DNA from 4 places in the Arthrobacter ginkgonis genome. Region 4 is predicted to be linked to each of the others. Evidence: riboswitches for the same ligand, from Rfam matches in the RefSeq annotation. Region 4 holds a riboswitch; each other region holds the start of a gene.
What was found. Region 4 has a riboswitch for thiamine pyrophosphate ahead of thiC (phosphomethylpyrimidine synthase ThiC). Riboswitches for the same ligand answer to the same signal wherever they lie in the genome.
Positions count from the first base shown of each region.

Region 1 (7,663 bases), on a different contig from region 4:
GGCGGGCACCCCCGCCGAGGACTACAGCGATCCGCTGCCGCAGGCGCTGATCCTCACCGCGATCGTCATCACCTTCGCGGTCACCGCGCTCCTGCTGGCCATCATCTACCGCTCCTGGGTGATCGCGCGCCGTGACGAGGTCGTCGACGACGTCGAGGACCGCCGCGTCGCGGCCCAGCCCAGCTTCGACCCCGAGGAGGACACCGAGATCCCGCTCGAAACCACCGAATTCGACCCCACGGAACTCCCGTCCGCAGCGGACGACGCCGGCACGCTCGCCGGCGAGGCCGGCACCGGAGGGCAGCGATGAGCGCCCCGCTGGCCGCCGTCTCCTTCGCCCCCCTTGCCGTCGCCCTGCCGCTGCTCGGCGCCGCGCTGGCCTTCGTGCTGCGCCGGCACACCGGCGCCCAGCGCGCGGTCACCATCTCCACGCTGGTGCTGACGCTGGCGCTGGAGACGTGGATGCTGGTGGGCGCCTGGCGCCACGGGGCCCAGGCCGTGCTGCTCGGAGGCTGGGCGCCCCCGTGGGGCATCTCCATGGTCGTGGACGAGTTCTCCTCGCTCATGCTGGTGGTCTCCACCTGCGTGAGCCTGGCCGTGCTCCTCTACGCCACCGGCCAGGGCATGGCCGACGGGGACGAGGACGGCCCGATCTCCGTGTTCCACCCGACCTACCTGATCCTGGTCGCCGGCGTCTCCAACGCCTTCCTCGCCGGGGACCTGTTCAACCTCTACGTCGGCTTCGAGATCCTGCTGACCGCCTCCTACGTGCTGCTGACCCTCGGCGGCACCACGGCGCGCATCCGCGCGGCGGTGACGTACGTCGTCGTCTCCGTGGTCTCCTCGGTGCTGTTCCTCCTGGCGATCGCCATGATCTACGCGGCCACCGGAACGGTGAACATGGCGGACCTGGCGATCAAGCTCGGACAGATCGACTACGGAACGCAGGTGGTGCTGCACCTGATGCTGTTCGTGGCCTTCGGCATCAAGGCCGCCGTCTTCCCGCTCTCCTTCTGGCTGCCCGACTCCTACCCGACCGCGCCGGCCCCGGTGACCGCGGTGTTCGCCGGCCTGCTCACCAAGGTGGGCGTCTACGCGATGGTGCGCACCGAGACGCTGCTCTTCCCGGGGGACCGGATCAACACCCTGCTGATGGTGGTGGCGCTGCTGACCATGCTGGTGGGGATCCTCGGCGCGATCGCGCAGGCGGACATCAAGCGTATGCTCTCCTTCACCCTCACCAGCCACATCGGCTTCATGGTCTTCGGGCTCGCGGTCGGGAACGTGGTGGGGCTGGCCGCGGCGGTGTACTACGTGGTGCACCACATCATCGTGCAGACCTCCCTGTTCCTGGTCACGGGCCTGATCGAGCGCCGCGGCGGCACCTCCAACGTGGACCGGCTGGGCTCGCTGGCCCGGCTGTCCCCGGTGCTGGCGGTGCTCTTCTTCCTCCCCGCGATGAACCTGGCCGGCATCCCGCCCTTCTCCGGGTTCCTCGGCAAGCTGGGGCTGATCCAGGGCGGCGTGGAACTGGACACCCCGCTGGGCTGGGTGCTGGTGGGCGGCTCCGTGGCCACCTCGCTGCTCACGCTGCTGGCGGTGGCGCGCGTCTGGAACCGGGCGTTCTGGCGCAAGGCCGAGGACGCGGAGAACCCCGACCCGCTGCTGCTGGTCACGGCCGCCGACGGGTCCCCGATCACCACCTACCGCTCCGTGGCCAACTCCGGTAGCCGCTTCAGCGGCCGCGGGGACACCGCCCTGCTGCCCCGCGGCATGGTCGGGCCCACCGCCGGCCTGGTGGCCCTGGGCGTTGCCCTGACGGTGTTCGCCGGCCCCCTGTTCCAGCTCAGCGAGCAGGCCGCGAGCCAGATGCTCGAGCGCACCCCGTACATCGAGGCCGTCTTCGGCGCCGAGGCGACCTACGAGCCCGGGAGCCTGAAGTGATCCGGCGCGGAGGCCGGCCCGGCGCGGGCGCCGCGCAGCAGGGGCCGCGTCTGACCTTCTGGATCGAACTGCCGCTGCTGGTGTGGATGGCCCTGGTCTGGGGGGCGCTGTGGCAGGACTTCTCCGCCGGCAACCTGGTGTTCGGCTTCCTGATCGCCCTGGTGGTCGTCAACGTGTTCCGGCTGCCGCCGGTGGAACTGAGCGGACGCTTCAACGTCTGGCGGGCCTTCGTGTTCGCGCTGGGGTTCCTCTGGGACGTGGTGCTGGCCAGCTTCCAGGTCTTCGCCCTGGCCGTGTTCCGCGGACCGCGCGTGCGCAGCGCCGTGGTCGGCGTGCGCCTGCGGACCCGTGACGACCTCATGGTCACCGCCGTTGGCCATGCGCTGACCCTGGTGCCGGGCTCGTTCGTGGTGGAGGTGGACCGCGTCAGCTCCACGCTGTACCTGCACGTGCTCAACGTGAACACGCACGCCGAGGTGGAAAAGGTCCACAGCCACATCCTGGACATCGAGGCGCGGCTGATTCGCATCATGGGCACGCGCGAGGAGGTGGCCAGGATCGATGCCGAACGGGCAGGCCAGGCCTCCCCGCCGCCGCAGAACCACGATTTCACCCCGCCCGGCGGGATCACCGCAGGGGAGGAGGCGCCATGATGATCGCCGTCGCTTGGATCTGCGGGGTGCTGCTCTCGGTCGCCGCCGCGCTGGCCATCGTCCGGATCGCGCGCGGACCGTCCATCCTTGAGCGCGTGCTGGCGCTGGACGTGCTGCTGATGATCGTCGCCGCCGCGCTGTGCGTGGACATGGCGGTGAACAAGCACACGAACAACCTGGTGTTCGTGGTGGCCGCCTGCGTGATCGGCTTCATCGGCTCGGTGACGGTTTCCCGCTACGTGACCGACCGGAGGAACTCATGAGCGGCGCCCTGGACACCGTGCTCGAGGCCGTGGCGGGCGTGTTCCTGGTGGTGGGCTGCCTGATGTCGGTGGCCGCCGGCATCGGCATGCTGCGCTTCCCGGACCTGCTCTCCCGCATGCATGCGGCCACGAAGCCGCAGGTGCTGGGCCTGGTCCTGCTGCTGTCCGCGGTGGCGATCGAATTGCGCAGCTGGGCGCTGGTGCCGGTGCTGCTGCTGGCCTGGCTGCTGCAGCTGCTGACCGCACCGGTCAGCGCCCACATGGTGGGCCGGGCCGGCTACCGCACCAAGCACCTGAAGAAGGAGACGCTGCTCGTCGACGAACTGGACCAGGTCGTGGCCCGGGCGGCGCTGCAGGACGGGGCCGGAGCGGAGGGCCACGGACGCGAATCCTCCGGCCGCGAACCCGCCGGGCACGACGCCGGCCTGGACGCCGCGGGCCCTGACGGCGGTGCCGCCGCCGGTCCGGCCGGCACCTAGCCGGCCGGAGGGCGGAGGGCTAGGACTCGTCCGCGTCCTGGCCGAGGCGGGAGATCGCGAACCGGGTGCCGTGGCCGGTGAGGACCTCGATGGCGGCCCCCACGGCCGCGGAAACCATGGCGAAGGCCAGCACCTGGCGCAGCGAGGACTTCACGTTGGCCTCGGTGTCGCCTGGCCGCGGCGGCCTGGCGCCGGTGACCTTGGTCCAGACCAGTTCGACCACCTTGGCGCCGGCAAACCCGGCGGCGAGGGTCACAAAGGGTCCGGCCAGCTTGAGCAGTGTCTTCATCAACGGTTCTCCCAACTAGACGATGCCCAACCAGACAAAGGGCGGTACGGCCACAGCATAGCGTGGCTGTACTATGGCATGACTGAAACAAACGACAGGGGAGCGCCTGCGCCCGGCCCGTACGGCCGTGCAGCCAGGGCGCTGAGAGTGCGGATCGCCGCAGACCCTCGAACCTGCTCCGGCTAGTACCGGCGAAGGGAGTCGAGATCTCAGGGTGCAGCGGCACATGCCGCCGAATCCCTCCCCTCCTTGCCCTCAAGGAGGAATACATCATGGCCCACCCGGTCAACACCGTCCCCGCCGCACGCCGTTCCTGGCGCGTCGTCGACATCGTCGTCGCCGCCGTGATCGCGGTCGCCTCCGGCGTCATCTTCTGGGGCTGGAACCTTGCCTACGCCGGCATCGGCGGACTGTTCCTGTTCTTCCCGCCCGCATCCTCCGTGGTCACCGGCATGTGGCTGTTCCCCGCGGTCCTGGGCGCCCTGATCATCCGCAAGCCGGGAGCCGCCCTGTTCTGCGAACTCGTCGCCGCCGTCGTCTCCGCGTTCCTGGGTTCCCAGTTCGGCCTGACGGTCCTGGCTTCCGGCCTGATCCAGGGCCTGGGAGCGGAACTGGTCTTCGCGCTGTTCCTCTACCGGCGCTGGGACCTGGTTACCGCCCTGCTCGCCGGCGCCGGCGCCGGCCTGTTCGGTGGCATCAACGACGCCTTCATCTTCAACTGGTTCCCCGAATACACCACCGCCATGAAGATCGTGTACGTCGCCGGCACCACCCTCTCCGGCGTCGTCATCGCCGGCCTGCTGTCCTGGCTCGCCACGCGCGCCCTGGCCCGCACCGGCGCGCTGTCCGCGCTCGCCTCGCGCAAGGCCGCGCAGGAACCGGTGTTCGGCTAGGCCATGTCCGCAGACACCGGAACGACGGCGGCCGCCTCCGCGCCCGGCGGGGCCGGCGCCCGGCCGGAAGCCGTGGTGCCGGCCGCGGTGTCCGCGCGCGGGTGGGGCTGGCGCCACGCAGGCCGCTCCGCCCCCGCCATTAGGGGCCTGGACCTGGAGATCGCCCCCGGGGAGCGGGTCCTGCTGGTGGGCCCGTCCGGGGCCGGCAAATCCACCCTGCTGCACGCCCTGGCGGGAGTGCTGCACCACGACGAGGAGGCCGAGGACTTCGGCGACCTGCTCGTCGACGGCCGCCCGGCCGAGGCCTCGCGCGGGCGGGCCGGACTGGTCCAGCAGGACCCGGAAACCCAGGTGGTCCTTGCCCGCGTGGGGGACGACGTGGCGTTCGGGGCGGAGAACCTGGCCGTCCCGCGCGCGGAAATCTGGGACCGCGTGGCCGCGGCCTTGGATGCCGTGGGGCTGGACGTGCCGTTGGACCACCCGACGGCGCACCTGTCCGGAGGGCAGAAGCAGCGCCTGGCGCTGGCGGGGATCCTGGCCATGCGGCCGGGACTGGTGTTGCTGGATGAACCCACCGCCAACCTGGATCCCGCCGGCGTGCTGGAAGTCCGCGACGCCGTGATCGCCGCGGTGGCCGCCACCGGGGCGACCCTGGTGGTCGTCGAGCACCGCCTGGCCGCCTGGGCCGGGCACATGGACCGCGTGGTGGTGCTCGAACCCGGGGGAGGGGTGTCCCACAGCGGGACCCCCGAGGAACTGTTCGCCGAGGGCCCTGTCCGCACCGAACTGATCGAGGCCGGGGTGTGGGTGCCCGGGCACGTGCCGGTCGTCGAACGGGCGGCAGGCCGGCCGGACGCCACGCCGGGACCGGTCCTGCTTGCCGCCGCCGGCCTGGCGGTTTCCCGCGAAGCGTCCCGCCGCCGCCGGTCCCCAAAGGGTCGGCGCGCGGTGCTCTCCGGCGTGGACCTGGACCTGCGCGCCGGCGAGGCGGTCGGCATCACCGGCCCCAACGGGGCCGGCAAATCCACGCTGGCGCTGACGCTGGCCGGGCTGTTGGAACCGGCCGGCGGGCAGGTCCGTGCCGCGCCGGACCTCGCCGGCGGGCTGTCCCCGGACCCCTTCCGCTGGAAGGCCGGCGACCTGGTCAGCCGCATCGGCACCGTGTTCCAGGAACCGGAGCACCAGTTCGTGGCCTCCACCGTGCGTGAAGAGCTGGCCTTCGGACCGCGCCACGCGCGCCACCCGGGCACCGGGCGCCCGCTCTTCACCCCCGAGGAGGTGGAGCGGCGCGTGGACGAGCTGCTGGGCCGGCTCCGGCTGGGGCACCTGGCCGACGCCAACCCCTTCACCCTGTCCGGGGGAGAGAAACGCCGGCTCTCGGTCGCGACGGTGCTGGCCGCCGGCCCCAACGTGCTGGTGCTGGACGAGCCCACCTTCGGCCAGGACGCCAACACCTGGCGCGAACTGGCGCTGCTGCTGCGCGAGGAACTGGCCGCCGGCCGCACGGTCCTGGCCGTGACGCACGACGAGCACTTCACCGCGGCGTTGGGCGCCCGCACCGTCGCGGTCGGCACCGTCCCGGTTGGCATTGTCCCGGGCGGCAGTGGCGTGACCGGTGCCGGGGCGGCCGGTGCCGGTACGCCGGGACGGGATCCCGGGATCGCCGTCGCCGATGCCGCCGCCCGCAGCGTGTTGGGCCGCGCGAACCCGCTGGCCAAAATGGTCGCCGTGCTGCTGGTGACCGCGGGGCTGGTGGCCACGCTGGACTGGGTGAGCGCGTCCGTCGTGGTGGTCGCCTGCCTGGCCCTGCTGCCGCTCTCCGGGGTGGGACCGTTCGCGTTCCTGCGCCGGGCCTGGCCGCTGGCGGTGGCCGGGCTGATGGCGGCCTGGGGCACCGCGCTGGTCGGCAACGACTCCGGTGCGGTGCTGCTGGACCTGGGGATCTTCACGCTCACCGAAGGGTCGGTGGCCGCCGGCGCGGCGACCGGCCTGCGCGGTTTTGCCGTGGCGCTGCCGGCGGTGCTGGTGATGGCCTCCACCGATCCGACGGACCTGGCCGACGCGCTGGCCCAGAAGGCGCGGCTGCCGCACCGCTTCGTGCTGGGCGGACTGGCGGCGCTGCGGCTGCTGGGACTGCTGGCCGAGGAATGGCGGACGCTGGGCATGGCCCGGCGGGCCCGCGGCGTCGGTTCCCACGGCAGCGCCGGAGCTCGCCTGCGCGCGAACCTGGGGCAGGCGTTCGGGCTGCTGGTGCAGGCCATCCGGCGTGCGTCGCGGCTGGCCGTGACCATGGAGGCCAAGGGCTTCGGCGAGGGCCCGCGCACCTGGGCGCGGGCGTCCGTGTTCACCGGCCTGGACGCGTGGGTGCTGCTCGGCGGCGCGGCGGTCGGGGCCGCCGCGATCGGGGCCGCCCTGGCTGCCGGGACCTGGAACCTGGTCTGGAGCTAACCGGCCCGCGATTGGTCCGGAGCCGGAACCTGATTTGGGCGAAGGCAGCCGTCCGAGGCCTGCGTTTCGACGAACGTTGTTGCGGGTTGGAGGGCCTCAAACCCACAACAACCTTTGGCGAAACGCGGGGGGTCGGCGGAAACCTTCGGCGAAACGCGGGGTTCAGCGGATGTCGTCGACCATCCGGGCGAGTTCGGCGTGCAGTTCGCGGTCGCGGGGGATCTCCACCCCGTCGATCGAGTTGATCGGCGCCAGCAGCCGGACGCTGGAAACCAGCCAGACGGCGTCGGCGTCGAACAGGTCCCGCGTCTCCAGCGGGCCGTAACCGAGCTCCCACCCGGCGGCCTGCGCGGCGGCGAAGATCGCGCCCTGCGTCGTGCCGGGCAGAATGCCCGTCTGCAGGGTGGGGGTGACCAGGCGCTTGAGCGGCCCTTCGCGGTGGGCCAGCAGCACGGTCGAGGTGGCCCCCTCCAGCACGCGGCCGTCGCTGGAGACGAAGATGACGTCGTCGGCGCCCTGCGTGCGCGCGTGGCGCAGCGCCGCCATGTTCACCCCGTAGGAGAGCGTCTTGGCGCCCATGAGCAGCCACGGGGCGCGGTCCCCGGCATCCGAATCGTAGCCTCGGTCCAGGGTGATCACGGACAGCCCGGTCTCACGCTGGCGCTGTCCGAGCTCCGGGGCGGGGGAGACGGCC
Region 1 is NZ_BAABEO010000008.1:811,309-818,971, reverse strand. It holds gene ABD912_RS06370 (Na(+)/H(+) antiporter subunit C) at 1-310, shown strand, start outside; gene ABD912_RS06365 (Na+/H+ antiporter subunit D) at 307-1,944, shown strand; gene ABD912_RS06360 (Na+/H+ antiporter subunit E) at 1,941-2,597, shown strand; gene ABD912_RS06355 (monovalent cation/H+ antiporter complex subunit F) at 2,594-2,860, shown strand; gene mnhG (monovalent cation/H(+) antiporter subunit G) at 2,857-3,339, shown strand; gene ABD912_RS06345 (DUF4235 domain-containing protein) at 3,359-3,628, opposite strand; TPP riboswitch at 3,715-3,845, shown strand; gene ABD912_RS06340 (ECF transporter S component) at 3,901-4,521, shown strand; gene ABD912_RS23535 (ATP-binding cassette domain-containing protein) at 4,525-6,969, shown strand; gene ABD912_RS06325 (aminodeoxychorismate lyase) at 7,132-7,663, opposite strand, start outside.
Region 1: another riboswitch for thiamine pyrophosphate. It lies ahead of ABD912_RS06340 (ECF transporter S component); the one in region 4 lies ahead of thiC (phosphomethylpyrimidine synthase ThiC).

Region 2 (7,663 bases), on a different contig from region 4:
TGGGCGGGAACGTTGAGTTCGACGGCGGAAACCAGGTAGGCGCCGAACGCCTGGCTGAGCATGGTGCCGACGAACGCGAAGAACGCGGCGACGACGACGGCGATGGTCGGGGTGAGCGAACGGGTCCTGACGGCGGCGGCCACCGAGTTGGACACGTCGCGGAAGCCGTTCAGGAACGCATAGGCACACGTCGCGACGAGGACCAGGCCCAGCAGGAGTTGTTCCATCCGGGCGTGCTCAGGATTCCTTGACCAGGATCCGGCCCAAGTGGTCCGCGACCGCGCGCAGGGTGTGGACCGCGGCGAGCAGCTGGTCGGCCACGTAGCGGTGCTTGACGATCAGGGAGGCCTTCTGCAGGTCGGAGAGCTCGGCGACCCAGACGCGGTGGGTGCGGCTGGCCCGCTTGGACAGGCGCACCATTTCCAGCCAGGTGTCCTCGAGGTCGTCGAGGTTGTTCAGCTGGCCGATCGCGGCGGAGGCAAGTTCGGCCTGGCGCCCGATCATCTCCAGCTGTTCCGCAGCGCGCCGGGAAAGCCGGCCAGCTCCGGTGTGCACGAGCAGGTCGCCGGCCCCACTGAGCTGCTCCACGGCCTCGTGCAGCAACCGGGAGAAGGTGTAGAGGTCCTCGCGCGGGAGGGGGTTCACGTAGCTGGTGCGCAGATGGGTGAGCACGGCGTAGTGCCGGTCGGTGGCGCGGGCCTCGGTGGAGTTGAGGCCGGCGGCCAGCCCTTCCTGTTCGTTGTCGGCGGCCCCGAGCATCTGGGAGAGGATCTGCACGCCGTCCAGGACCTCGGAGGAGAGGTCGCGAAGCAGTTCCAGGCCGCGGTATTCCGCAGGGAACAGGCTGAATTTCACGTGGTTTACCGCCGCGGATTCAAAGGGGGAAACGGACGTGAACAAGTTTACGCATGCTATCCGCGGCCACAGACCACGGGCCACCTGCCGGGGGCCGGAAGCGATGAACGTCGCACGGGTGCGGGATCCGGGGGCGTCGGCGTCTTTGTTGAAGCCCTCTGCGCTGGGCCCAATTGCTCCGGCCCATCGTTCCGGCCCGTTTCGCCGGTCGGTGGCCTAGGTGTACTGATTGGGGCCGTTTCTCAAGCTTATGGTGCCGAACCGGGAGCGCCTCTCGGCGGCAGGCCGCTCGTAGCGGCTGAAAGATGGAGCCCGGGGCTGCCGCGATCCGGCACCGCCAATAGTTTTCTTCCCACCGGGCCTTTCTGTCAATACGCCCCCACCCGGTCGCGGCCATCCATGGTGCCGGAAAACCCGCAGTGACTACAATCGCCGTAGGCCCGCCGGCAATTTAAGCCGGCACCGCCCACACCGCTGCACATACCGGCAGATCGAGGGGGAGCCATGCCGAACGTTTCCCGCCCGGACAGTCCCGGCCCGGAGGTTTCCCGTCCGGACGAGGAAGACCTGCAGGCCGGCCGGCGCGTCCGCGCGCTGGTTCCACGCAGGAACCACGCGCGCTTCGAGCTGCCGGAGCGGGACCCCGTGGAGATCCTGGCCGGGCAGCACACCACCCGCGAGCCGGACCTGGTCCCGGTCCGGATCGGGCGCATGCTGCAATCGCCCTTCGCCTACTACCGGGGCGCCGCGGCCGTGATGGCACACGACCTGGCCCGCGACACCGCCACCGGCTACCGCGTGATCGCCTGCGGCGACGCGCACCTGGCGAACTTCGGGCTCTATGCCTCGCCGGAACGGCGGCTGGTCTTCGACCTGAACGACTTCGATGAGGCCTACCCCGGCGCCTGGGAGATGGACGTGAAGCGGCTGGCGGCCAGCCTGTGGCTGAATGGCCGCGCCAACGGCCATCCGGAAGCGCGCTGCAGGGACGCTGCCGCTGCCTCCGTGCGTTCCTACCGCACCACGGTGCACCGCCTGTACGACATGTCCGTCCTGGAACGCTACTACTACCAAGTGGAGGCGGAGGCGCTGCCGAAAATGGCCCACCAGGCGGCCCGCAAGGCCCGCCAGAGCACCTCCGAACGCGTGATGGAGAAGCTGACCACCGTGACGGAGAACGGCATCCAGCGCATCGCCGAGCAGCCTCCCTTGGTCCGCCGGCCCGCCAACCCCGACTGGGACCGCCTCTCCGGCCTCTTCGAGGAGTACCGCAGGACCCTGCGCACCGATACTGCCCTCCTGCTCAGCCAATACAGCATGGTGGACTGCGCCTCGCGCGTGGTCGGCGTGGGCAGCGTCGGCACCCGCTGTTTCCTGTTCATGCTCCGCGGCCCCTCCGGGGACCTCCTGTTCATGCAGTCCAAGGAAGCGGGGCGTTCGGTCCTGGAGACCCACGGGAAAGTCACGGACGCGCCGAACGCCGTCACCCAGCAGCTGATCCTCCACGGCCACGGCTTCCGCGTGGTGGCGGCGCAACGGATCCTGCAGGCCCAGTCGGATCCCATGCTCGGCTGGGTCCGCGGCGTGAAGGGGGAGGACGGCATCGTTCGCGACCACTACCTGCGCCAGTACCGCGACCTGAAGGGTTCGCTGGACCTCGCCCAACTGTCCCCGTCCGCGGCGGAGACCTACGGCGAATTGTGCGGGGAACTCCTGGCCCGGGCGCATTGCCAGAGCCCTGGCAGCCGCTTCCTTTCCGGATACCTCGGCAACGGCGACAGCTTCGACGTCGCCGTCACCACCTGGGCGGGCCGGTACGCGGACCAGACGGAAGCCGACCACGCCGCCCTGGAGGAAGCCGTCCGCGTCGGGCGGCTAGAGGCCCTGCGGGACGTGTAACGCGCAGCGAGGGTGGGGAGGAGTCGTGGACGCTAGATCAGCTCGCCGCGACGCCAGGCCCGCGCGGAAGCCTCCAGGTCCTCGGCGGTCTTGACCAGTTGGCGTGCGCTGCGGGTCAGCTTGGTCGCGTGCGGTTCGTTGGCCTGTTCGGCGGCGTCCGCGTGGTGCGTCTGGCCCAGCGCAACGACGCGGCAGTACGCGGCGGAACGTTCCAGCGCGACGTCGAACTCGCCGTCGAACGCGCCGGAGAGGATCGAATCCGCCATCGAACGCAGCTCATCCGCCCCGGGCGGCTCGGCGACGCCGGCGACCACGTGCTGGACCTGCGCGACGTACCGGCCCTCGCGGAAGTAGGCCGCCATGCGTTCGGGGTTCTGCACCGTGGCGGCGCGCAGCGCGTACAGCCGCCACAGGGCACCGGGCAGGGACCGGGGCGGGCTCTCCGCCCACAGTTCGGCGATCGCCTCCAAGCCTTCCTTGTCCGCCAGTTTCACCAGCCGTCGGGTGACCGCCGGATCGGTGCTCGCGCGCCCCTGATGCACCAGGGCCGCGGCGGCCAGGTGGGCGGCCTCGGACACGCGGGCCGGATCGGCCCCGCCCACGAACGGTTCGAAGTCGACCGGCGCGAACGGGACGGGCTTGTGCGGGCGCGGGGCCGAGGCTCCGGACCCGCTGGCTGGGACTGCGCTCATGCGACAAGAGGATACTCCGGTGCCGCGGGCGTGGCGCCGGGAGGGCGTGTCCGCGGCGAGTGCACGAGGCAACGCCGGGAGATCCGCTAGCATTGTTGAAGGCCTTTACGGTCTGGCGGGCCTCTAGCTCAGTTGGTAGAGCATCGGACTTTTAATCCGCGGGTCGCGGGTTCGATCCCCGCGGGGCCCACCGCCGAATCCCCGTCCTCCCCGCGGAGGCGGGGATTCCTTTTTGCCGGCCCCTTTGCCGGGGCCTCTCTGCCCGGGCGCTTCGGCTGCGCGCCGGCCTTCCTTCGTTGCGTCAGATTCCCGGTGCGTCAGAGCCCCGTTGCGTCACAGTCCGCCTTCCGCCCGCTGCGGCAGGCGGCGGCCACGCGGGCCGGTGTAGGGTCGTGGCTGAACACGGGAGTCCGGTGAGCCGGGCTGAGAGGAAACTTCTCAAGTTTCGACCGTTGAACCTGATCTGGATCATGCCAGCGCAGGGAGTCAACATCGAATCCTGTGCCCTGTTTCTCACAACAGAAGGGCGCGAAAATGCATCCGAATTACCCCACTGAAGTCACCGACCCTGCCTTGGCGCCTGCCGCCGCCGGCAGCCCCACCCTGAGTCACGACAACTTCGGCATTGGTGCCAGGGTCACCCTGGCCGTGATGAGTGCCGACTACGCCGAGGTCATCCTCGGGTCGCTGCAGAAGGCCGATGCCACCGGGCTGGAGGTTCAGACGGGCGACGTGAGCACCTTCGTGGCCGGCCGGGAGCCGGACCTGCTGCGGTACCTGAGCCAGCTCATTTCGGCGGCCGGCCGCGGCGGTGCCCACGTTGTTGCCACCGTGCACCTCTCCCGCGGCTGCCCCGGCGAAGTGCAATGCGAACTTCCCGGCGGAGCCGGCCCGCTGCGCAGCGAGATCGTCGAACTGGAGGAGACCGGGGTGCAGGCGGCAGCGGAGTGGGCCCTGTACCCGCTGGAGGACACCGGCCGCGACGGCGTGGACCCGGACCACATGCGGGACATCTACGCCGCCGTCGACTACGCCAAGGCCAAGGGCACGTTCGTGAAGTCGGAACATTTTGTCACCCGCCTGGAGGGCGACATCGCCCGCATCCTCGAGACAGTGGCTGCCGGCTGGGTCCTGGTCGGCCGCACCGTCCAGCACGTGACCACCCACCTCACGCTCTCCATCAACAGCCCCTCGGCCCGCTAAGCCTCCACCTACTTCAAGGGTTACTTCCATGACTTCTCACAGCACGCTGACCCCTGCCCGCAAACGCCCCGCCTTAGCGCTCAAGGACCTGGTCCTCATGGTGGTGCTGGGGGTGGTATTCGGCTTCCTCTACTGGGTCCTGGTCCAGGCCTGGACCGGCCTGTCCATCCTCATGGGCCCGGCCGGAGACCTGGCCCAGCACTTCCTGATCGGCGGCTGGCTCCTGGTGGCGCCGATCGCCGTGGCCATCATCCGCCGGCCCTTCGTCGGGATCATCGCCGAGGTGCTGGCATCGGTCATCGAAGTGGTGTTCCTTGGCTCCGCCGTGGGCCCGATCCTCTTCGTCTCCGCCGCGATCCAGGGCCTGGGCAGCGAGATCCCGTTCGCGCTGCGCGGCTACCGCTCCTTCGGCTGGGGCACCTTCGCCCTCTCGGGCCTGCTCGGGGCAGGACTGGTGTTCCTCTTCTCCGCTTTCCGCTTCGGCTGGTACGGCCAGGAGCTGTTCGTCCTGCGCTTGGTCCTGCAACTGGCCTCCGGGCTCATCCTGGGCGGCCTGCTGGCAAAAACCATCGTCGGGGCCCTGGCGAAGACCGGAGTGGTCGACAACTTCGCGATCGGCCGCGACCGGATCAGCCCCGACCCGATCAGCAAGGTCTAGCCTGATGGCCGCTGCCCACCCCGGGACCGTCGAACCCAAGCCCGGCGCCGCTGCCCGGAGCCGAACGGCTGCCCGGCAGGCCCCGTCCACGGTTCCGGCCGTGGAGCTGAACGATGTCTCGGTGGAATTTCCCCGCCGGACGGGGCCGGTGCTGCGCAAGGTGGACCTTCGGCTGGAACCGGGTGAGCAGCTGATGGTTTTCGGCCCCTCCGGCGCCGGAAAATCCACCCTGCTGCAGTTGGTCAACGGGGTCATCCCGCACGCCGTGGCGGTGCAGCTGTCCGGGTCGGTGCGGGTGCGGGGAACGGACACCCTGGACACCGACGTGGCGGAACTGTCCCGCAGCGTCGGCGTCCTGGCCCAGGACCCTTCCTCCGCCGTCTGCCTGCCGGATGTGGAACAGGAACTGGCACTTCCGCTGGAAAACCGGGCCGTTGATCCTGCTGCCATCTCCGGCCGCATCGATGCGGCGCTGCACGCCGTCCACGCGGGTGGACTGCGGCTGCGCAAAACCTCCCAGCTCTCCGGCGGGGAAGGCCAGCGGGTGGCGTTGGCCGCGAGCCTCATCGCCGAGCCCGCGGTGCTCCTGCTCGACGAGCCGACCTCGATGCTCGACGCCGAGGGCATCGCCTCCGTCCGGGAGGCGATCGAGCGGGCGGTCGACGAATACGGGCCGGCCGTTGTCCTGGTGGAGCACCGCATGGACGAGTACGCCGGACGCCGCGGCCTGGCCGGCCTGCCCGGCCGGGCCGTGGTGCTGAACGGCGACGGCGAAATCCTCCTCGACGGACCCACCACGGAGGTCCTGACCGAAGCGGCTCCCCAGCTGCAGGCCCGAGGCTGCTGGCTGCCGCTGGAAACGGAGCTGCAGGCGGTCTTCGGCTGCCCGGGCGGCCTCGGCGCCGAGACGGTGCGCGCCGGACTGAAGGACCTGGCCGGCGCACACCCCCTTCCCGCACCCGCCGGAGGGCCTCCGTCCCACCGGGAAGCGCCGGCGCTGCGGGCGGTGGGCCTGTCGGTGGATCGGAATGCGGCCGGCCAGCGCCGCCGCAAGCGCCGCTCCTCCACCCCGGCAACGGCGGGCCCCGGCGCACTGCTCACGGACATTGATCTCGCCGTCAACCCCGGCGAGATCGTCGCCCTGCTCGGCGCGAACGGCACCGGGAAAACCTCGCTGCTGCTGACCCTGGCCGGACTGCTGGAGCCCGCCGCGGGACAGGTGACCGGCGCGCGGCCCGGCATGGTGTTCCAAAACCCGGAGCACCAGTTCGTGGCGGGAACGGTCCGCGGCGAACTGGGCTACGGGCTCGCGGCCGGAGCGGAACCGGTGGTGGAGCAGCTGCTGCGGCAACACCGCCTGGAGCACCTCGCCGACCAGAATCCCTTCCGGCTCTCGGGCGGCGAAAAACGCCGGCTCAGCGTGGCCGCCATGCTTGCCCACCCCCGGCCCGCCCTGCTGGCCGACGAACCCTGCTTCGGGCTGGACCGGCGGGCGGCCATCGCGATGATGGAATCCTTCCGGCTGGCTGCGGCGGCAGGCCGCGCCATCCTGTTCTCCACCCACGACCTGCGGACCGCGGCAACGGTGGCGCACCGCGCGGTGGTCATTGCCGAAGGGACCGTCATCGCCGACGGGCCGGTCTTCGAAGTGCTCGCCCAGCGCGAGGTGCTGGCACGGGCCGGCCTTTCCGTGCCGCCGCTCCTTGAGTGGCTGCTGGAGACTTTCGAAACAGCGGGCCAGATGTGCGCCGTGCTCACCGCCCTGGATGCCGCCGTCCCCCGCCACGGAGAGGAGCGCGGGGCGTGAGCGCCGGCATTGAACCTCGACGGTTCACGGACTCGCCGTTGGGGAGGCACAACCCCACAGTCAAGCTCGGACTGCTGTTTGCGGTATCGGTCGCGCTGCTCTTCGTCTTCGACCCCGTCACGCCGGCCGTGCTGTATGTCCTGGCGCTGGCGGCCGTGGCGGCGTCGGCCCGGATTCCGGCGCGGATCCTGCTGCTGTCGCACATCCCGTTAGTGGGGTTCGGCCTCGGCCTGCTGGTGGTCAACGCCCTCAGCCGTCCCGGAACCACGGTCTGGGAAGTGGCCGGACTGGGCGTCACCGCCGAGGGACTGGCCGTCGGCGCTTCCCTGGGCCTGCGCAGCATGGTGATCGGCATGCTCTCCATCGGCTTCGTCGCCTCGACCGACGGGGTCGCCCTGATGACCAGCCTGCACCAGCACGCCAGGCTGGGCGTGCGGATGACCTATGCGGTGCTGGCGGGCTACCGCATGCTGCAGGAAATGCCGGCCGAATGGCAGACCATCCGTTCCGCCCACCAGGTGCGTGCCCCGCTGCGGTCCGACGGGCGCC
Region 2 is NZ_BAABEO010000006.1:19,143-26,805, forward strand. It holds gene ABD912_RS01590 (inorganic phosphate transporter) at 1-227, opposite strand, end outside; gene ABD912_RS01595 (hypothetical protein) at 238-855, opposite strand; gene ABD912_RS01600 (DUF2252 domain-containing protein) at 1,360-2,754, shown strand; gene ABD912_RS01605 (hypothetical protein) at 2,787-3,446, opposite strand; tRNA gene ABD912_RS01610 (tRNA-Lys) at 3,564-3,636, shown strand; TPP riboswitch at 3,839-3,948, shown strand; gene ABD912_RS01615 (YkoF family thiamine/hydroxymethylpyrimidine-binding protein) at 3,981-4,649, shown strand; gene ABD912_RS01620 (ECF transporter S component) at 4,678-5,307, shown strand; gene ABD912_RS01625 (ABC transporter ATP-binding protein) at 5,312-7,114, shown strand; gene ABD912_RS01630 (energy-coupling factor transporter transmembrane component T family protein) at 7,111-7,663, shown strand, end outside.
Region 2: another riboswitch for thiamine pyrophosphate. It lies ahead of ABD912_RS01615 (YkoF family thiamine/hydroxymethylpyrimidine-binding protein); the one in region 4 lies ahead of thiC (phosphomethylpyrimidine synthase ThiC).

Region 3 (7,663 bases), on a different contig from region 4:
CCTGCGCGGCGATGTTCGAGGAGGAGCTGGGCTACTCGCCGCTGACCGGCGGAGGCTCCTACTACCGGGCCCGCGTCCGCTCGCTGATCCGGCAGGGGCATTCCTTCGTGGACCTCGACGAGAACGGCCAGGTGCTGTTCAAGGCGGAACTGGGAACCGTGTCGCCGCGGGCCACGCAGATCCAGGGCGTCTGGGTGGCGCCGGCCCACCGCGGGCGCGGCCTCGCCGCGCCCTACATGGCCGCCGTCGCCGGATACGCGCTGGCGGTCGCCCCCGTTACCAGCCTGTACGTCAACGACTACAACGCGCCCGCCCTGGCCACCTACCGCCGCGTGGGATTCCGTCAGGTCGGCGAGTTCGCCACTGTGCTGTTTTGAGACTGCCCCGCTCGGGGCCCCTGCTGATCCGTGCCTCCCGCACCCCGGCGGAGCCGCCGCTTGGGCGCCATTCGGCCGTGCAGGCGTGCGGCGGGTAAATTTGGAGGCGATTCCCCAGGGGAAACCCTCTCCCAGTGCGGCGCGACGCCGCGGAAACGGATAGACAAGCGTGGTCCTACGACTTTCCACACTGTTCCTGCGCACCCTGCGCGAAGACCCGGTCGACGCCGAGGTCGCCAGCCACAAGCTGCTGGTGCGTGCCGGCTACATCCGCCGTGCCGCGCCCGGCATCTACACCTGGCTGCCGCTGGGCCTGCGCGTGCTGGCGAAGGTCGAGGCGATCGTCCGCGAGGAAATGAACGCGATCGGCGCCCAGGAAGTGCACTTCCCGGCACTGCTGCCGCGCGAGCCCTACGAGGTGACCGGCCGCTGGACCGAATACGGCGAGGGCCTGTTCCGGCTCAAGGACCGCAAGGAAGCCGACTACCTGCTGGCCCCCACCCACGAGGAGATGTTCACCCTCCTGGTCAAGGACCTCTACAGCTCCTACAAGGACCTGCCGGTTACCCTCTACCAGATCCAGAACAAGTACCGCGACGAGGCCCGGCCGCGGGCCGGCCTGCTGCGCGGCCGCGAATTCATCATGAAGGACTCCTACTCCTTCGACGTCGACGACGCCGGCCTGGAGGCCTCCTACCAGGCGCACCGCGCCGCGTACCTGAAGATCTTCTCCCGCCTTGGCCTGGAGATCGTCCCGGTGCACGCGACCGCCGGCGCCATGGGCGGCTCCAAGTCGGAGGAGTTCCTGCACCCGACCGAGGTTGGCGAGGACACCTTCGTGCGCTCGGCCGGAGGCTATGCGGCAAACGTCGAGGCCGTGACCACCGTGGTTCCGGCCGACATCGACTACGCGGACGCCCCGGCCTTCGAGGTCAAGGACACCCCGGACACCCCGACCATCGATTCGCTGGTTGCCTGCGCCAATGAGATCGCCCCGCGCGAGGACCGCGAGTGGGCCGCCGCCGACACCCTGAAGAACGTGGTGCTGGCCGTGACGCTGCCCACCGGCGAGCGCCAGCTCGTCGTCATCGGCGTGCCCGGCGACCGCGCCGTGGACCTCAAGCGCATCGAAGCCAACATCGGCGCCCACCTGCCCATCGCCGGCGAGCTCGGCATCGAGGCCGCCAACGACGAGGACATCAAGAAGGTTCCGGCCCTGGTCAAGGGCTACATCGGTCCGGCCCTCGGCCTGGACGCCGCGACGCTGGGCGAAAAGTCCGCCAGCGGGATCACCTTCCTGGTGGATCCGCGCGTGGTCGTGGGCACCGCCTGGGTCACCGGAGCCAACGAGCACGGCAAACACGTCTTTGGCCTGGTCGCCGGCCGCGATTTCACTTGGGACGGCACCATCGAGGCCGTCGAGGTTCGTGCCGGCGACGAGGCCCCGGACGGCTCCGGCCCGCTGGAAACCGCCCGCGGCATCGAGATGGGCCACATCTTCCAGCTCGGCCGCAAGTACGCGGAGGCGCTGGAACTGAAGGTCCTGGACCAGAACGGCAAGCTGGTCACGGTCACCATGGGCTCCTACGGCGTCGGCGTCACGCGTGCGGTCGCCGCCTTGGCCGAGTCCAACCACGACGACCGCGGCCTGGTCTGGCCGCGCAACGTGGCCCCGGCCGACGTGCACCTGATGGTCACCGGCAAGGGCGAGGAACTGTTCGCCGAGGCCGAGCGGATCGCGGCCGGGCTCGAGGCCCGCGGCATGGAGGTCATCTTCGACGACCGCCCCAAGGTCTCCGCCGGCGTGAAGTTCGGCGACGCCGAACTGATCGGCGTGCCGACCATCGCCGTCGTCGGCCGCGGCCTGGCCGAGGGCCTGGTCGAGGTCAAGGACCGCGCCACCGGTACGGCCGAAAACGTGGCGGTTGCCGACGTCGTGGACACCCTCGTGGCCAAGGTTCGGGGCTGGGACCTGCCGCGCCCGTGACCGAACTGCTGAACGGTTCCGGCCTGGAGAACCTCCAGGCCGGAACCATTCTCTTGGTGCTGGCGGCGGGGCTGGCCGCAGGGTGGGTCGACGCCGTCGTCGGTGGCGGCGGGCTCATTCAGCTCCCTGCCCTGCTGCTGGTCCCGGGCATCGCCCCGGTCCAGGCGCTGGCGACCAACAAGATGGGGTCGATCTTCGGAACCACCACCAGCGCCGTGACCTATTACCGGCGCGCCAGTCCGGACCTGAAGACGGCGCTCCCCATGGCGGCGATCGCGCTGGCCGGAAGCTTCGCCGGCGCGATCGTGGCCACCCTGCTGCCGTCCGCGGTGTTCAAGCCGGTCATCCTGGCCGCCCTGGTCGCGGTCGCGCTGTTCACCGCCTTCCGGCCCACCGCCGGCGAGCTGACCAGGCTGCGCCACCAGGGGCGCCGGCACTATGTCCTGGCCGGGACGATCGGCCTGGCGATCGGGTTCTACGACGGGCTGATCGGCCCGGGCACCGGATCGTTCCTGATCATCGCCATGGTGGTGGTCCTCGGCTACAACTTCCTGGCCGCCAGCGCCAAGGCGAAGATCGTCAACATGGCCACCAACTTCGGTGCGCTGGTGTTCTTCCTGCCCAGCGGGCACCTGCTTTGGGGCCTCGGCCTGCTGCTGGGAATGGCCAACATGGTCGGCGGCTACATTGGCGCCCGCACGGCGATCGGCCGCGGCGCCCGGTTCATCCGCATCGTGTTCCTGGTGGTGGTCGCCGCCCTGATCGTGCGGTTGGGGTTCGACGTCGCCATGCAGTGGATGCCCGCCGCGTAGGACTACGCCGCGCAGGATTCGACCTGGCAGTGCCCCGGCACGCACGCCCCCGAAGGTGTGCCTAGAATGGGGGAACCACGGGAGCCCGCAGACGGGCTGAGAGGGCATGGCCGGCATTCGCCGGCCCGGATGCCGACCGTAGAACCTGATCCGGGTCATGCCGGCGGAGGGAAGGTACATCCATTGCGTTGCGTCGTTGTCGGGGCCGGGATCATCGGGCTCTCGGCCGCTTGGGAACTGGCCCGTTCCGGGGTCGAGACCGTTGTCGTTGACCCGGCTCCGGCCGGCGGGGCCACCGCCGCCGCGGCAGGGATGCTCGCGGGCGTGACCGAATTCCACTACCAGGAGCGGGACTTGCTGGGCCTTTCGCTGCCCGCGGCGGCGAAGTGGCCGTCCTGGGCCGCGCAGCTGGAGGCGGCCTCCGGGCTGTCCACGGGCTTCCGGCCCGGCGGGACGCTGGTGGTTGCCGCCGATTCCGGGGACCGGGCCACGCTGGCGGACCTGCGGGCCGCGCAGGCCGCGCTGGGGCTGGCGGTCGAGGAAATCACCACGCGCGAGGCCCGTGCCGCCGAGCCCCTGCTGACACCGCGCCTGGCCGGCGCCTTCCGTGCCGTTGGCGACCACCAGACCGATCCGCGCCGCACCGCCGCCGCCCTGGTCGCCGCGCTGGAGGCGCTGCCGAACGCGCGTCTCGTCGCGGCCCGGGCGGTGCGCTGCGGCGCAGGCGCCGGCCCGTTCGTGGAATACGACGGCGGGCGGCTGGACTGCGACGAGGTCGTGTTGGCCACCGGTGGCGGCATGGTCCGGGCCGGAGGCACGGGGGAGGGGCCGGTGCGGGAGGGGCTAGCGCTGGAGGGCCTGCCCGCTCCGCTGCGCCTGCCGGTGCGCCCGGTGTACGGCGACGTGCTGCGCCTGCGCACCGTCCCGGGTGGCCCGCTGCCCTCGGGGAACGTGGTCCGCGGCCTGGTCGGGGGCCAGTCCGTCTACATCGTGCCCCGCGCCGACGGGGAAGTGGTGGTGGGGGCGACCGAACGGGAGGACGGCCGGGCCGGTGTCGGTGCCGGGGGAGTCCACCGCCTGCTGCGCGACGCGCTGCGGCTGATGCCCGCCCTGGGCGAACTGGACCTGGCCGAAACCATCGCCAGGGCGCGGCCGGGCACCCCCGACAATCTGCCGCTGCTGGGCCGGGCCGCGCCCGGGCTGGTGGTCGCCGTCGGCTTCCACCGGCACGGGGTCCTGCTCAGCGCGGCGGCGGCCGCCGCCGTTGCCGCACTTGTTGGCGTCCCGGCTCCACCCGGGCACGCAGCCGGCCCCGCTCCCTCTGATCTCGTTCCCTTTGACCCCGCACCCTTTGACCCCTGGAGGTTCTCATGACAACACCGGCACCACAGCCCGGCCCCGCGCCGGCGACGCTCAACGGCGAGGCGATCGGGGAACTGCCCGGCAGCATCCTGAAGCTGGTCCAGGCGCGGACCGGCCGCGAGCTCGGCGCGGACGGCGCCCCCGTCGACGGCGGGCGGCTGGGTGTCGCCGTCGCACTCAACCAGGAGGTCCTGCCGCGCCGGCGCTGGGCTGAAACAACCGTCCGCGCTGGCGACGCGATCGAACTGCTCACGGCGGTCCAGGGTGGTTAACGGCAAGGTGGTTAACGGCGGAGTGGCTAGCGGGATGGGAACCCTGGTCATCGACGGCATCGAACTGGGCTCGCGCCTGGTCATGGGCACCGGCGGGGCGCCAAGCCAGGCCGTGCTGGAGGAGGCCCTGCTGGCCTCCGGCACGGAACTGACCACGGTCGCCTTGCGCCGGCACACCCCCGGGGAGGGCGAATCCATCTACGCGATGCTGCAGCGCCGCGGGATCCGGGTCCTGCCGAACACCGCCGGCTGCCACACCGCCCGCGAGGCCATGCTCACCGCCGAACTGGCCCGCGAGGCGCTGGAAACGGACTGGGTGAAGCTGGAGGTCGTCGCCGACGAGGAGACGCTGCTGCCCGATGCGGTGGAGCTGCTGGACGCAGCCGAGCGCCTGGCGGCGGGCGGGTTCAAGGTCTTCGCCTACACCAACGACGACCCCGTGACCGCGCAGCGGCTCGAGGACGTCGGCTGCGTGGCCGTGATGCCGTTGGGCGCGCCGATCGGCAGCGGGCTGGGGGTGCTGAATCCGCACAACATCGAGCTGATCGCCGCCCGGGCCACGGTGCCGGTGGTGCTCGACGCCGGCGTCGGCACGCCCTCGGACGCGGCGCTGGCGATGGAGCTCGGCTGCGACGCGGTGCTGCTGGCCAGCGCGGTCACCCGCGCCCAGGACCCGGTGCTGATGGCGCGGGCATTCCGGCACGCGGTCGAGGCCGGACGGCTGGGCCGGGCCGCCGGGCGCATCCCGAAGCGTCCGCTGGCGGTGGCCTCCTCCACGCTGGAGGGCCGGGCCGCCCTCCAGCCGGTGTGCGGTTAGGAGCGATCATGGCTGTTTCCACCCCCGCACTGCCGCCGCTGGTTTCCCCGGGCCCGGAACTGACCCCGGAGGAGCTGCGGCGCTACTCGCGCCACCTGATCATCCCGGAAGTGGGCCTGGAGGGGCAGCGCCGACTGAAGAACGCACGCGTGCTGGTGATCGGGGCCGGCGGCCTGGGCTCCCCGGTGCTGCTCTACCTGGCGGCCGCCGGCATCGGGACTCTGGGCATCGTCGAGGACGACGCCGTGGACGATTCCAACCTCCAGCGCCAAGTGATCCACGGGGTTGCGGACGTCGGCCGCCCGAAGGCGGAATCGGCCCGGGACTCCATCGCCGGGCTTAACCCGCATGTGGCAGTCGAACTGCACCAGGTGCGGCTGGACTCAACCAATGCGCTGGAGATCTTCTCCGGCTACGACCTGCTCATCGACGGCACGGACAACTTCGCCACCCGCTACCTGGTCAATGACGCGGCGGCGATCCTGGGCAAGCCGTACGTCTGGGGCTCGATCCTGCGCTTCGACGGCCAGGTCAGCGTGTTCTGGAACGGCCGCGGGCCCACCTACCGGGACCTGTATCCGGAAGCGCCGCAGGCCGGGACGGTGCCCTCCTGCGCCGAGGGCGGTGTGTTCGGCGTGCTGTGCGGCCAGATCGGGTCGGTGATGGCGGCCGAGGCGATCAAACTGGTCACCGGGATCGGGCAGCCGCTGCTGGGCCGGCTGCTGGTCCTGGACGCGTTGGGCATGAACTGGCGGGAGCTCCGCCTCCGCCCGGACCCGGACACTGTCCAGCCGGCCAGGCTGCTGGAGGACTATCCGGCCTTCTGCGGGGTCCCGGCGGACCGGGAACGCACCCTGCCCACGGTGTCCCCGCCCGAACTGGAGGCCATGCTGCGCGAGCGGGCGGCGGGCCGGGAGGATTTCGTGCTGGTCGACGTGCGCGAACCCGGCGAGGCACGGATCGTGTCCATCGATGGTGCCGAGCTGGCCCCGCGCGGGCTGGTGCTCGCCGGGGAGGTCGACCTGCCGCGGGACCGTCCCCTGGTGCTCCACTGCAAGTCGGGAGTGCGCTCGGGGGAGGTGCTCGGCCACCTCCTGGACCGCGGCTACACCCACGCGCGGCATCTCACCGGCGGCATCCTGGGCTGGATCGAACAGGTCGAGCCCAAAAAGCCCGTGTACTGAGCCAGCCTGCGGGCCGGGCAGGCCCGTGGCAATCCGTCGTGGGGGATCAGGGGGTGGCGAGTGCCGCGGACCAGGACTCGGCCGCCAGGGCCGCGCGCAGGGTGCCCACGGCGGCACCGGCCGCGTCGCGCAGCAGGGCAGAGAGCTGTTCCTCCCCGGTGGCCGCGGCGCCCACGGGGTCCTTCGCGAAGCCGGAGGGCAGCCGGTACGCGGCCGCCCGCAGCGGCACGCACTCCTCCGGGAGGCGGGATTGGAGCCGCCAGCCCAACTGCTCGCGGTCGGCGGCGGCCTCCCAGGCCCCTTCCGCGGCGTCCCCCTGGGTCCGCGCCCCCGCCACCTGGTAGGCGTAGGCGAGCCGGAACGCCGCATCCGTGGCGCCCGCGAGCGCGGCCTGGGCCTGGCACGTGGCCTCGGTTGCCCCCGCTCCGGCCGTGGTTCCGTCCGGCGGCATCGTTTCCTGCGAAGACCCCGTTCCGTCCGTGGGTGGGGCCGAGCCGGGCCCCGTGCCGTTCTCGGCGTCGAAGGCCTTCCAAGCCGCGTCGGCATCCAGCGGAACCTCCGGCAGTGCCTCCACCGCGGCCTTGCCGCCCTCGGCCCGGGCGACGTCGCGGGCGGCCAGTGCCTGTTCCGTTCCGGCCAGCAGCAGCGACCGGGACAACTGCTCCGGGGCGCCCAACGACGCCGTGAGCAGGCCGTTCGCTGATTGGGCCAGCCGCTCGGCGAAGGCGGCCGGACCGGTTCCGGCATCGGACCCGGACGTGGGGTCGCCGGACGGGTTTGATTCAGGCGGCGTTGCCTCAGGCGTGGTTGCGCCGGACGGGGAGGCGCCGGGCGTGGACCCGCTGGAGGCCG
Region 3 is NZ_BAABEO010000023.1:248,952-256,614, forward strand. It holds gene ABD912_RS17320 (GNAT family N-acetyltransferase) at 1-377, shown strand, start outside; gene ABD912_RS17325 (proline--tRNA ligase) at 547-2,364, shown strand; gene ABD912_RS17330 (sulfite exporter TauE/SafE family protein) at 2,361-3,176, shown strand; TPP riboswitch at 3,244-3,366, shown strand; gene thiO (glycine oxidase ThiO) at 3,360-4,550, shown strand; gene thiS (sulfur carrier protein ThiS) at 4,547-4,810, shown strand; gene ABD912_RS17345 (thiazole synthase) at 4,845-5,627, shown strand; gene moeB (molybdopterin-synthase adenylyltransferase MoeB) at 5,636-6,811, shown strand; gene ABD912_RS17355 (hypothetical protein) at 6,858-7,663, opposite strand, start outside.
Region 3: another riboswitch for thiamine pyrophosphate. It lies ahead of thiO (glycine oxidase ThiO); the one in region 4 lies ahead of thiC (phosphomethylpyrimidine synthase ThiC).

Region 4 (7,663 bases):
GGCTGGCCTGCATGGTGGTGTGGGGCTACATGATGTGGTGGAAGCGGCGCCCCAAGGCGGCCACGGGGCTGCGCTTCGGACCGCTGCCGCGACGCGGAGCCCTGCGCCAAAGTCCGTGGTGGGCCGTGCTGGCGGTTGCCGCCGTGGCGGTGCTCGTGGGGTTCTTTGTCCCGCTGCTGGGGATTTCGCTGGCGGGCTTCCTGCTGGTGGACCTCTTCCGGGCGGCCGCCGCCCGGCGCCGGGATACGGCTCCGGCCGGGTAGCTGGCCGGGTAGGGCGGTAGCGGACCGTCCGGAACCATAGTGCAAGAGCTGCTGGAATGGCTGATCCATTCCAGCAGCTCTTGCACTACCGTCGGCCCGACTCCGAACCTAGCTGTCCATGGCCCCGAAGCCGCCGACCGCCGTCGCGCCCTTGCCGCGTTCGGCGAGCGCCACGGGGTCAGACGGCGCGGATCGGCAAGTAGACGGAGCTGCCCATGCGGGCGAACTCCGCGGACTTGTCCGCCATCCCGGCCTCGATGGCCTCCAGGCTGTCCAGCCCGTTCTCCTGCGCGTAGGTCCGAACGTCGGCGGAGATCCGCATCGAGCAGAACTTCGGCCCGCACATCGAGCAGAAGTGCGCGGTCTTGGCCGGCTCCGCAGGCAGGGTCTCGTCGTGGTACTCGCGGGCGGTGTCCGGATCCAGCGACAATGCGAACTGGTCCCGCCAGCGGAACTCGAAGCGGGCTCGGCTGAGCGCGTCGTCGCGTTCCTGGGCCCTGGGGTGCTGCTTGGCCAGGTCCGCGGCGTGGGCGGCGATCTTGTAGGTGATCACCCCGACCTTCACGTCGTCGCGGTTGGGCAGGCCCAGGTGCTCCTTCGGGGTGACGTAGCAGAGCATGGCGGTGCCCGCCTGGGCGATCATCGCCGCGCCGATGGCGGAGGTGATGTGGTCGTAGGCCGGGGCGATGTCCGTGGCGAGCGGGCCAAGCGTGTAGAACGGGGCCTCCTCGCACAGTTCCTCCTCAAGCCGCACGTTCTCCACGATCTTGTGCATCGGCACGTGGCCGGGGCCCTCGATCATGACCTGCACGCCATGGGACTTGGCGATCTTCGTGAGCTCGCCAAGGGTGCGCAGCTCGGCGAACTGGGCCTCGTCGTTGGCGTCGGCGATCGACCCCGGACGCAGCCCGTCGCCGAGCGAGAAGGTGATGTCGTACTTCCGGAAGATCTGGCACAGCTCCACGAAGTGGGTGTAGAGGAAGCTCTCCTGGTGGTGGGCCAGGCACCAGGCCGCCATGATCGACCCGCCGCGCGAGACGATGCCCGTGACGCGCTTGGCCGTCAGCGGCACGTAGCGCAGCAGCACCCCGGCGTGCACGGTCATGTAGTCCACGCCCTGCTCCGCCTGCTCGATCACCGTGTCCCGGAAGATTTCCCAGGTGAGGCTGGCCGGATCGCCCTTGACCTTTTCGAGGGCCTGGTAGATGGGCACGGTGCCGACGGGGATCGGCGAGTTGCGCAGGATCCATTCGCGGGTCTCGTGGATGTTCCGGCCGGTGGAGAGATCCATCAGGGTGTCGGCGCCCCAGCGGGCGGCCCACACCATCTTCTCCACCTCCTCCTCGATCGAGGACGTGACGGCCGAGTTGCCGATGTTCGCGTTGATCTTCACCGCGAAGGCCTTGCCGATGACCATCGGCTCGGACTCGGGGTGCCGGTGGTTGGCCGGGATCACGGCCCGGCCGCGGGCGACCTCATCGCGGACCAGCTCCGGCGAGACGCCTTCGCGGGCGGCGACGTACGCCATTTCTGGGGTGATGATTCCGGCGCGCGCCCAGACCAGCTGGGTCGCGGCGCCGTCGATCGGTTCCGGGTGTTCCCACCCGTCACGCGTTTTCGCCAATCCCACCTCGACGTCGATGCGTGCCTGCGGATCCGTGTACGGGCCCGAGGTGTCGTAGAGGTCGAAGTGCTCTCCATTGCTGAGATTAACGCGCCGCACGGGGTAGCTCATGCCCGGGAAGCCGGGCACGTCCTCGTAGCGTTTGGTGCTGTCCTGGATGGGGCCAGTGGTGACAGCGGACATGGTTGTAGCGTCGCTTGTGCGCATTTTGATCTCTTCCTACGCCGGCATTATCCGGTCAGGTTCAACGGTCGACGGCCCTAGCCGTCCTCTCAGCTCGCTGGTGCGAGCTCCCGTGGAGGGTGTTTACAGCGCTGGAGCGTAGCACGCATCGCCCGCCGCTTTCGAACCGTGTCCACGGTCCGACAGCGGCGGGCGCGTCCGGGCGCGTGCTTTTCGGCGTTCGTGGCGGAGCGCTTTTCGGAGACCGGAGCGCTAGGTGCGCGCCACGGCCTGGCCGCGGTACTCCTCCTCGGTGACGTGCTCGCCCCATTCGGTCTCCGGCACCTCCGCGTCGCCGGTCCCCTCCCACATGGCCAGATGGCTCATGAAGTGGTCGGTGGCCGCGCCGTGCCAGTGCCACTCGCCCGGCGGGGTGTAGACGGTGTCCCCGGGCCTCATCACGACGACGTCGCCGCCGCGGGCCTGGACGAGTCCGGTCCCCTCGAGCACGTGCAGAGTCTGGCCCACGGCGTGGGTGTGCCAGGCGGTCCTGGCGCAGGGGGCGAAGCGGACCATGTTGACGCGCATACGCGAGGGCTCCGGCCGCGGAGCGGCGATGACGTCGAACCAGACGTCTCCGGTGAACAGTTCCGCCGGGCCCTTGGTGCTCGGCATCGTGGGTTGGATCTCCATGGGGTCTCCTGTCGGTCGGGAAAAGGGGCTGGGCCGGAAATGGCTAGCTGGCGCGCAGCCGGTCGAGGTCGGCGCGCAGGCTCTCCGGCTCGCGCGCCAGGGGCAGCGTGCCGGAGTCCTGGGCCGCGTCGACGGCGCCGGACACATCGGCCAGCACGTCGGCGAAGAGTCCGGCCCAGTCCCGCGGGGCGGGACCGGCCTCGGCGAACAGCTCGAACGTCTTGCCCGCGGCCGTTGCGGTGAGCAGGCTGCGGACCAGGACCTCGGCAACCTGGGCGCGGTCGACGGCGCCGGAGCGGCGGTCGCCCTGTGCGAGGACCAGGCGCCGGTCGCCGGGCCCTGCCGCGTCGAACCATCCCGGGCGGACGATCGTGTAGGGGTGGCCGCTGGCGCGCACGAGGCGCTCCGAGCGGCGCTTCCAGTCCAGCAGGTCCTGATAGGCGCCGTTGTCGTCGCGGGTCACGTTGATCGATGTCATGAGCGCGATGCGCAGCGCGCGCCCGTCCAGCGCACGCAGGACGTTGGCCACTCCCCCGTAGTCGACGCGTTCGTAGGCGCCGGCGTTGTGCGCGCCGTGGGTGAAGACGACGGCGCCGACGCCGTGCACCGCGCGGGCGAGCGTCTCCGGGTCCTCAAGGTCGCCGTGGACGATCTCGGTGCCCGGCAGGAGGCGTCCGGCCCGGCCGACGTCGCGGGCCAGGGCCCGAACGGCCAGGCCGTGGCGGGCCGCCGCAGCGACGACAAGCCGGCCGACGCTCCCGGTGGCGCCGATGACGAGGACGCCGCCGGGAACGGTGTCAGGGTGGTTCATGTGTGCTGCTCCATCAGAGGTGTCGGTCGTGCTCGGAGGTTCGGTCCGCGGTCCGGTCCGCCGGTTCGGTGCCGGCCGTCCAGCTGGCCAGGAGATTCAGCGCGTCCTGGGACGGGGACCCGGGTTCGGCGGTGTAGGTGATGACCACAAGGCCCGGATCCGCGGGCAGTTCCATGGCCTCGTAGTCCAGGTCGAGGTCGCCGACCAGCGGATGGTTCAGGCGCTTGCCTCCGGTCCGGTGGAAGCGCACGTTGTGCGCGGCCCACCGGGTGCGGAACAACTCGCTGCGGGTCGACAGCTCCCCGATCAGGTTGGACAGGCCCCGGTCGTAGGGCCGGCGGCCGGCCTCCGCCCGCAGGATCGCCACCGAATCCTCGATGACCCGGTCCCAGTCGCGGAAGAAGCGCTCGGCGCGGGGGTCGAGGAACGCGAACCGGGCGGAGTTCGGTGGCTGGACGGGGCTGTCGAAGATCTCGCCGTAGAGCGCCCGACCGAGCCGGTTCGCCGCCAGGATGTCCATGTTGCCGTTGCGCACGAAGGCCGGCGTGCCCATGGCGTCCAGCACGCGCTGGAGGGTGGGCCGCACCTTCTGCGGGGCCTGCCGGCGGCCTGCCGGGGTGGACGGAGCCGCCGCCCGGGCCAGGTCGAAGAGGTGGGCCCTTTCGGCCTCGTCCAGCTGCAACGCGCGCGCCAGCGCATCCAGAACGCTGTCCGAGACGCCCCTGAGGTTTCCGCGCTCAAGCCGGATGTAGTAGTCGATGCTCACCCCGGCGAGCATCGCGACCTCCTCCCGGCGCAGCCCGGGAACTCGCCGGTTTCCCCCGTAGGCGGGCAGCCCCGCCTGCTGCGGGGTGATCTTGGCCCGCCGGGTGGCCAGGAATTCGCGGATGTCGTTCCGATTGTCCATGCCTTCCACGCTAGAAGCCCGGGACGCGTTCCGGGAGGCCCTGCCAGTACCTGTAACGGCAGGACCTCCCGCCCGCGCCGGGACGCTGTTTCTCTGGAAAGGCAACCCGACCGGAGCCGCCCCGGGCCGGTACCGACGCACCCGAAGGACTACGAGTGAACAAGAGATCCACCCGCCGCAGCAATCCCACGGCGGTCCTGGCGATCATCCTGGTGAGCTATTTCATGATCGTGCTGGACACCTCGATCGTGATCACCGGCCTGCCCAAGATCCGCGACGAGCTGGGATTCACCGCAGCGGACCTGTCCTGGGTCCAGAACGCCTACGTGTTGGTGTTCGGCGGCCTGCTGCTGCTCGGAGCGCGCGCCGGGGACATCCTCGGGCGGCGGCGCGTGTTCGTCGCGGGCCTGGTGGTCTTCGGCCTCGCCTCGCTCGCGATCGGGGCCGCGCCCTCCGCGGCGTGGCTGCTGGCCGCCCGCGCGGTGCAGGGCGTGGGCGCCGCGGTGCTCGCACCCTCGAGCCTGGCGCTGCTGACCGCCGGCTTCCCCGAGGGGCGCGAGCGAACCCGGGCCCTGGCCGCGTACGGTGCGACCGCTGGCATCGGGGCCAGCGTCGGGCTGGTGCTGGGAGGCCTGCTGGCGGACTGGCTCTCCTGGCGGGTGGGGTTCCTGATCAACGCACCCATCGCCGTCGTGATGGTCTTTGCCGCCCTGCGGCAACTGCCCGAGACCGAACGCCGCGCCGGGCGCTTCGACCTCGCCGGGGCGGCCTGTTCGACGCTGGGCATGGGTTCCCTGGTCTACGGCATCGTCCATGTGGCCGACGCCGGGTGGGGCGACCCCGCCACCCTCGGCGCGCTTGCCGCCGGGGTGGTGCTGATGGGCGGCCTGGTGCTCAACGAGGCCCGGGCCCGGCAGCCGATCATGCCGCTGGGCCTGTTTGCCAGCCGGGAACGCTCGGGCGCCTACCTAGCCCGGCTGCTCTTCGTCGGCGCGATGATGGGCTACTTCTTCTTCACCACGCAGTTCCTCCAGGGCGTCTACGGGTTCGGCCCGCTGCAGGCCGGGCTCGCGTTCATGCCGATGACGGTGGTGAACTTCTTCGTGGCCCTCGCCGTTCCGCGGCTGACCGGGAGGATCGGCAACACGGCGCTCCTGGCCTCCGGCATCGCGGCCACCCTGGCGGGAATGGGGTGGCTCAGCCGCCTGGAGGCGGACAGCCCGTACGTCGTGGCCGTGGCCTTGCCGATGGCCCTCATCGGCATCGGGCAGGGCTTGGCGTTCGGACCGCTGACCGCGGCCGGCATCGCCGGCGTCGGGTCCCGGGACGCCGGTGCGGCGTCCGGCGTGGTGAACACCGCCCACCAGCTCGGCGGCTCGCTGGGCATCGGCATCCTCGTGCTCGTTGCCGCCGCCGCAGGTACCGGCAACACCGCCGGGGTCCTCGCCGCCCAGGTCTCCGCCGCCCAGGTCTCCGCCGCCCTGGGCGGCGGCACGGTCCTGCTCGCCCTCGCGCTGCTCGCCGTCGTCGGACTCGTTGTCCGCTGGGATGCCGTTCGTTGGGATGCCGTTCGCCGGCGGCGGCCGCACCCCACTGGCCCGAGCGACCCTGCCAAGGGGGTATTGCCAGTACCCGTAACGGCAGGGACTCCCACAACCCAACCCGACCCTGTTGGCTGGAAGCAGCCAACAGGACACAGAGAAACGGAAACAACTACCTGATGCGAGCAACCTACATGTTCGGTGCCGGCGACGTGCGCGTGATCGACGTCCCCGACCCGGTCATCGAGCGGCCCACCGACGCGATCGTGCGGATCGTGCGCGCCTGCGTGTGCGGCTCGGACCTGCACCCCTACCACGGCCTGCCGGCCACCGCCGAGGGCATCCCCATGGGCCACGAGTTCGTCGGAGTTGTCGAGGAAACCGGCAGGGACGTCGCGACCCTGAAGAAGGGCGACCTGGTCATCGCCCCCTTCGCCTGGTCCGACGGCACCTGCGACTTCTGCCGCGAGGGCCTGCACACCTCCTGCCGCCACGGCGGGTTCTGGGGCAGGAACGGCATCGGCGGCGGACAGGCCGAGGCCGTGCGCGTCCCGCTGGCCGACGGCACCCTCGTCAAGGTCCCCGTCGGCGAGGACTCCGCCCTGCTGGCCTCCCTGCTCACTCTCTCCGACGTCTACGGCACCGGCTATCACGCCGCCGTCAAGGCCGGGGTGAACGAACGCACCACCGTCACCGTTATCGGCGACGGGGCCGTGGGCCTGATGGCCGTGCTCTCCGCCAAGCAGCTCGGCGCCGAGCGCATCATCCTCATGGGCCGGCACCAGGCCCGCACGGACCTGGGGCGCGAATTCGGCGCCACCGACGTCGTTGCCGAACGCGGCGAGGCGGGCATCGCCGCGGTCCGTGAGCTCACCGGCGGCGACGGCACCCACACCGTCCTCGAAGCTGTCGGGCACATGCCCGCCTACCGGCAGGCCATCGGCGTCGTTCGCCCCGGCGGTGTGATCAGCCGGGTGGGCGTCCCCCAGTACGAGGAGGCGCCCATCGGCTTCGGGTCCCTGTTCGGACCCAACGTCACCCTCACCGGCGGCCCCGCTCCGGTCCGCGCGTACATCGAGCCCCTGCTTCCCAGGGTGCTCGACGGCAGCGTGAACCCCGGCCGGGTCTTCGACCGCGAGGTCGGCCTCGAACAGACCCCCGAGGCCTACAAGGCCATGGATGCCCGTGAGGCCCTCAAGGTCCTCGTCCGCCCCTGAACTCTGAACTCCGAACTCCGAACTCTGACCGGAAGGAAAACCCCATGCAGACAGTGACCCTCAACAACGGCGTCGAGATGCCGATCCTCGGATTCGGCGTCTACCAGATCCCCGCCGACCAGACCGAACAGGCCGTCACCGATGCCCTCGCCGCCGGGTACCGGTCCCTGGACACCGCGGCCGCCTACCAGAACGAGGAAGCCGTCGGCCGCGCCATCCGCAACAGCGGCATCCCCCGGGGTGAACTGTTCGTCACCACCAAGCTGTGGATCCAGGACCCGGGCGAGGACAACACCAAGCGGGCGTTCGACGCTTCCCTGAAGCGCCTCGGCCTCGACCATCTGGACCTGTACCTGATCCACCAGCCCTTCGGCGACTACTACAGCGAGTGGCGGGCCATGCAGGAGATCCACCGGCAGGGCCTGGCCCGCGCCATCGGGGTCTC
Region 4 is NZ_BAABEO010000035.1:12,972-20,634, reverse strand. It holds gene ABD912_RS22380 (PepSY-associated TM helix domain-containing protein) at 1-263, shown strand, start outside; gene thiC (phosphomethylpyrimidine synthase ThiC) at 442-2,070, opposite strand; TPP riboswitch at 2,086-2,194, opposite strand; gene ABD912_RS22370 ((R)-mandelonitrile lyase) at 2,323-2,742, opposite strand; gene ABD912_RS22365 (SDR family oxidoreductase) at 2,786-3,553, opposite strand; gene ABD912_RS22360 (helix-turn-helix transcriptional regulator) at 3,567-4,460, opposite strand; gene ABD912_RS22355 (MFS transporter) at 4,616-6,181, shown strand; gene ABD912_RS22350 (alcohol dehydrogenase catalytic domain-containing protein) at 6,181-7,218, shown strand; gene ABD912_RS22345 (aldo/keto reductase) at 7,263-7,663, shown strand, end outside.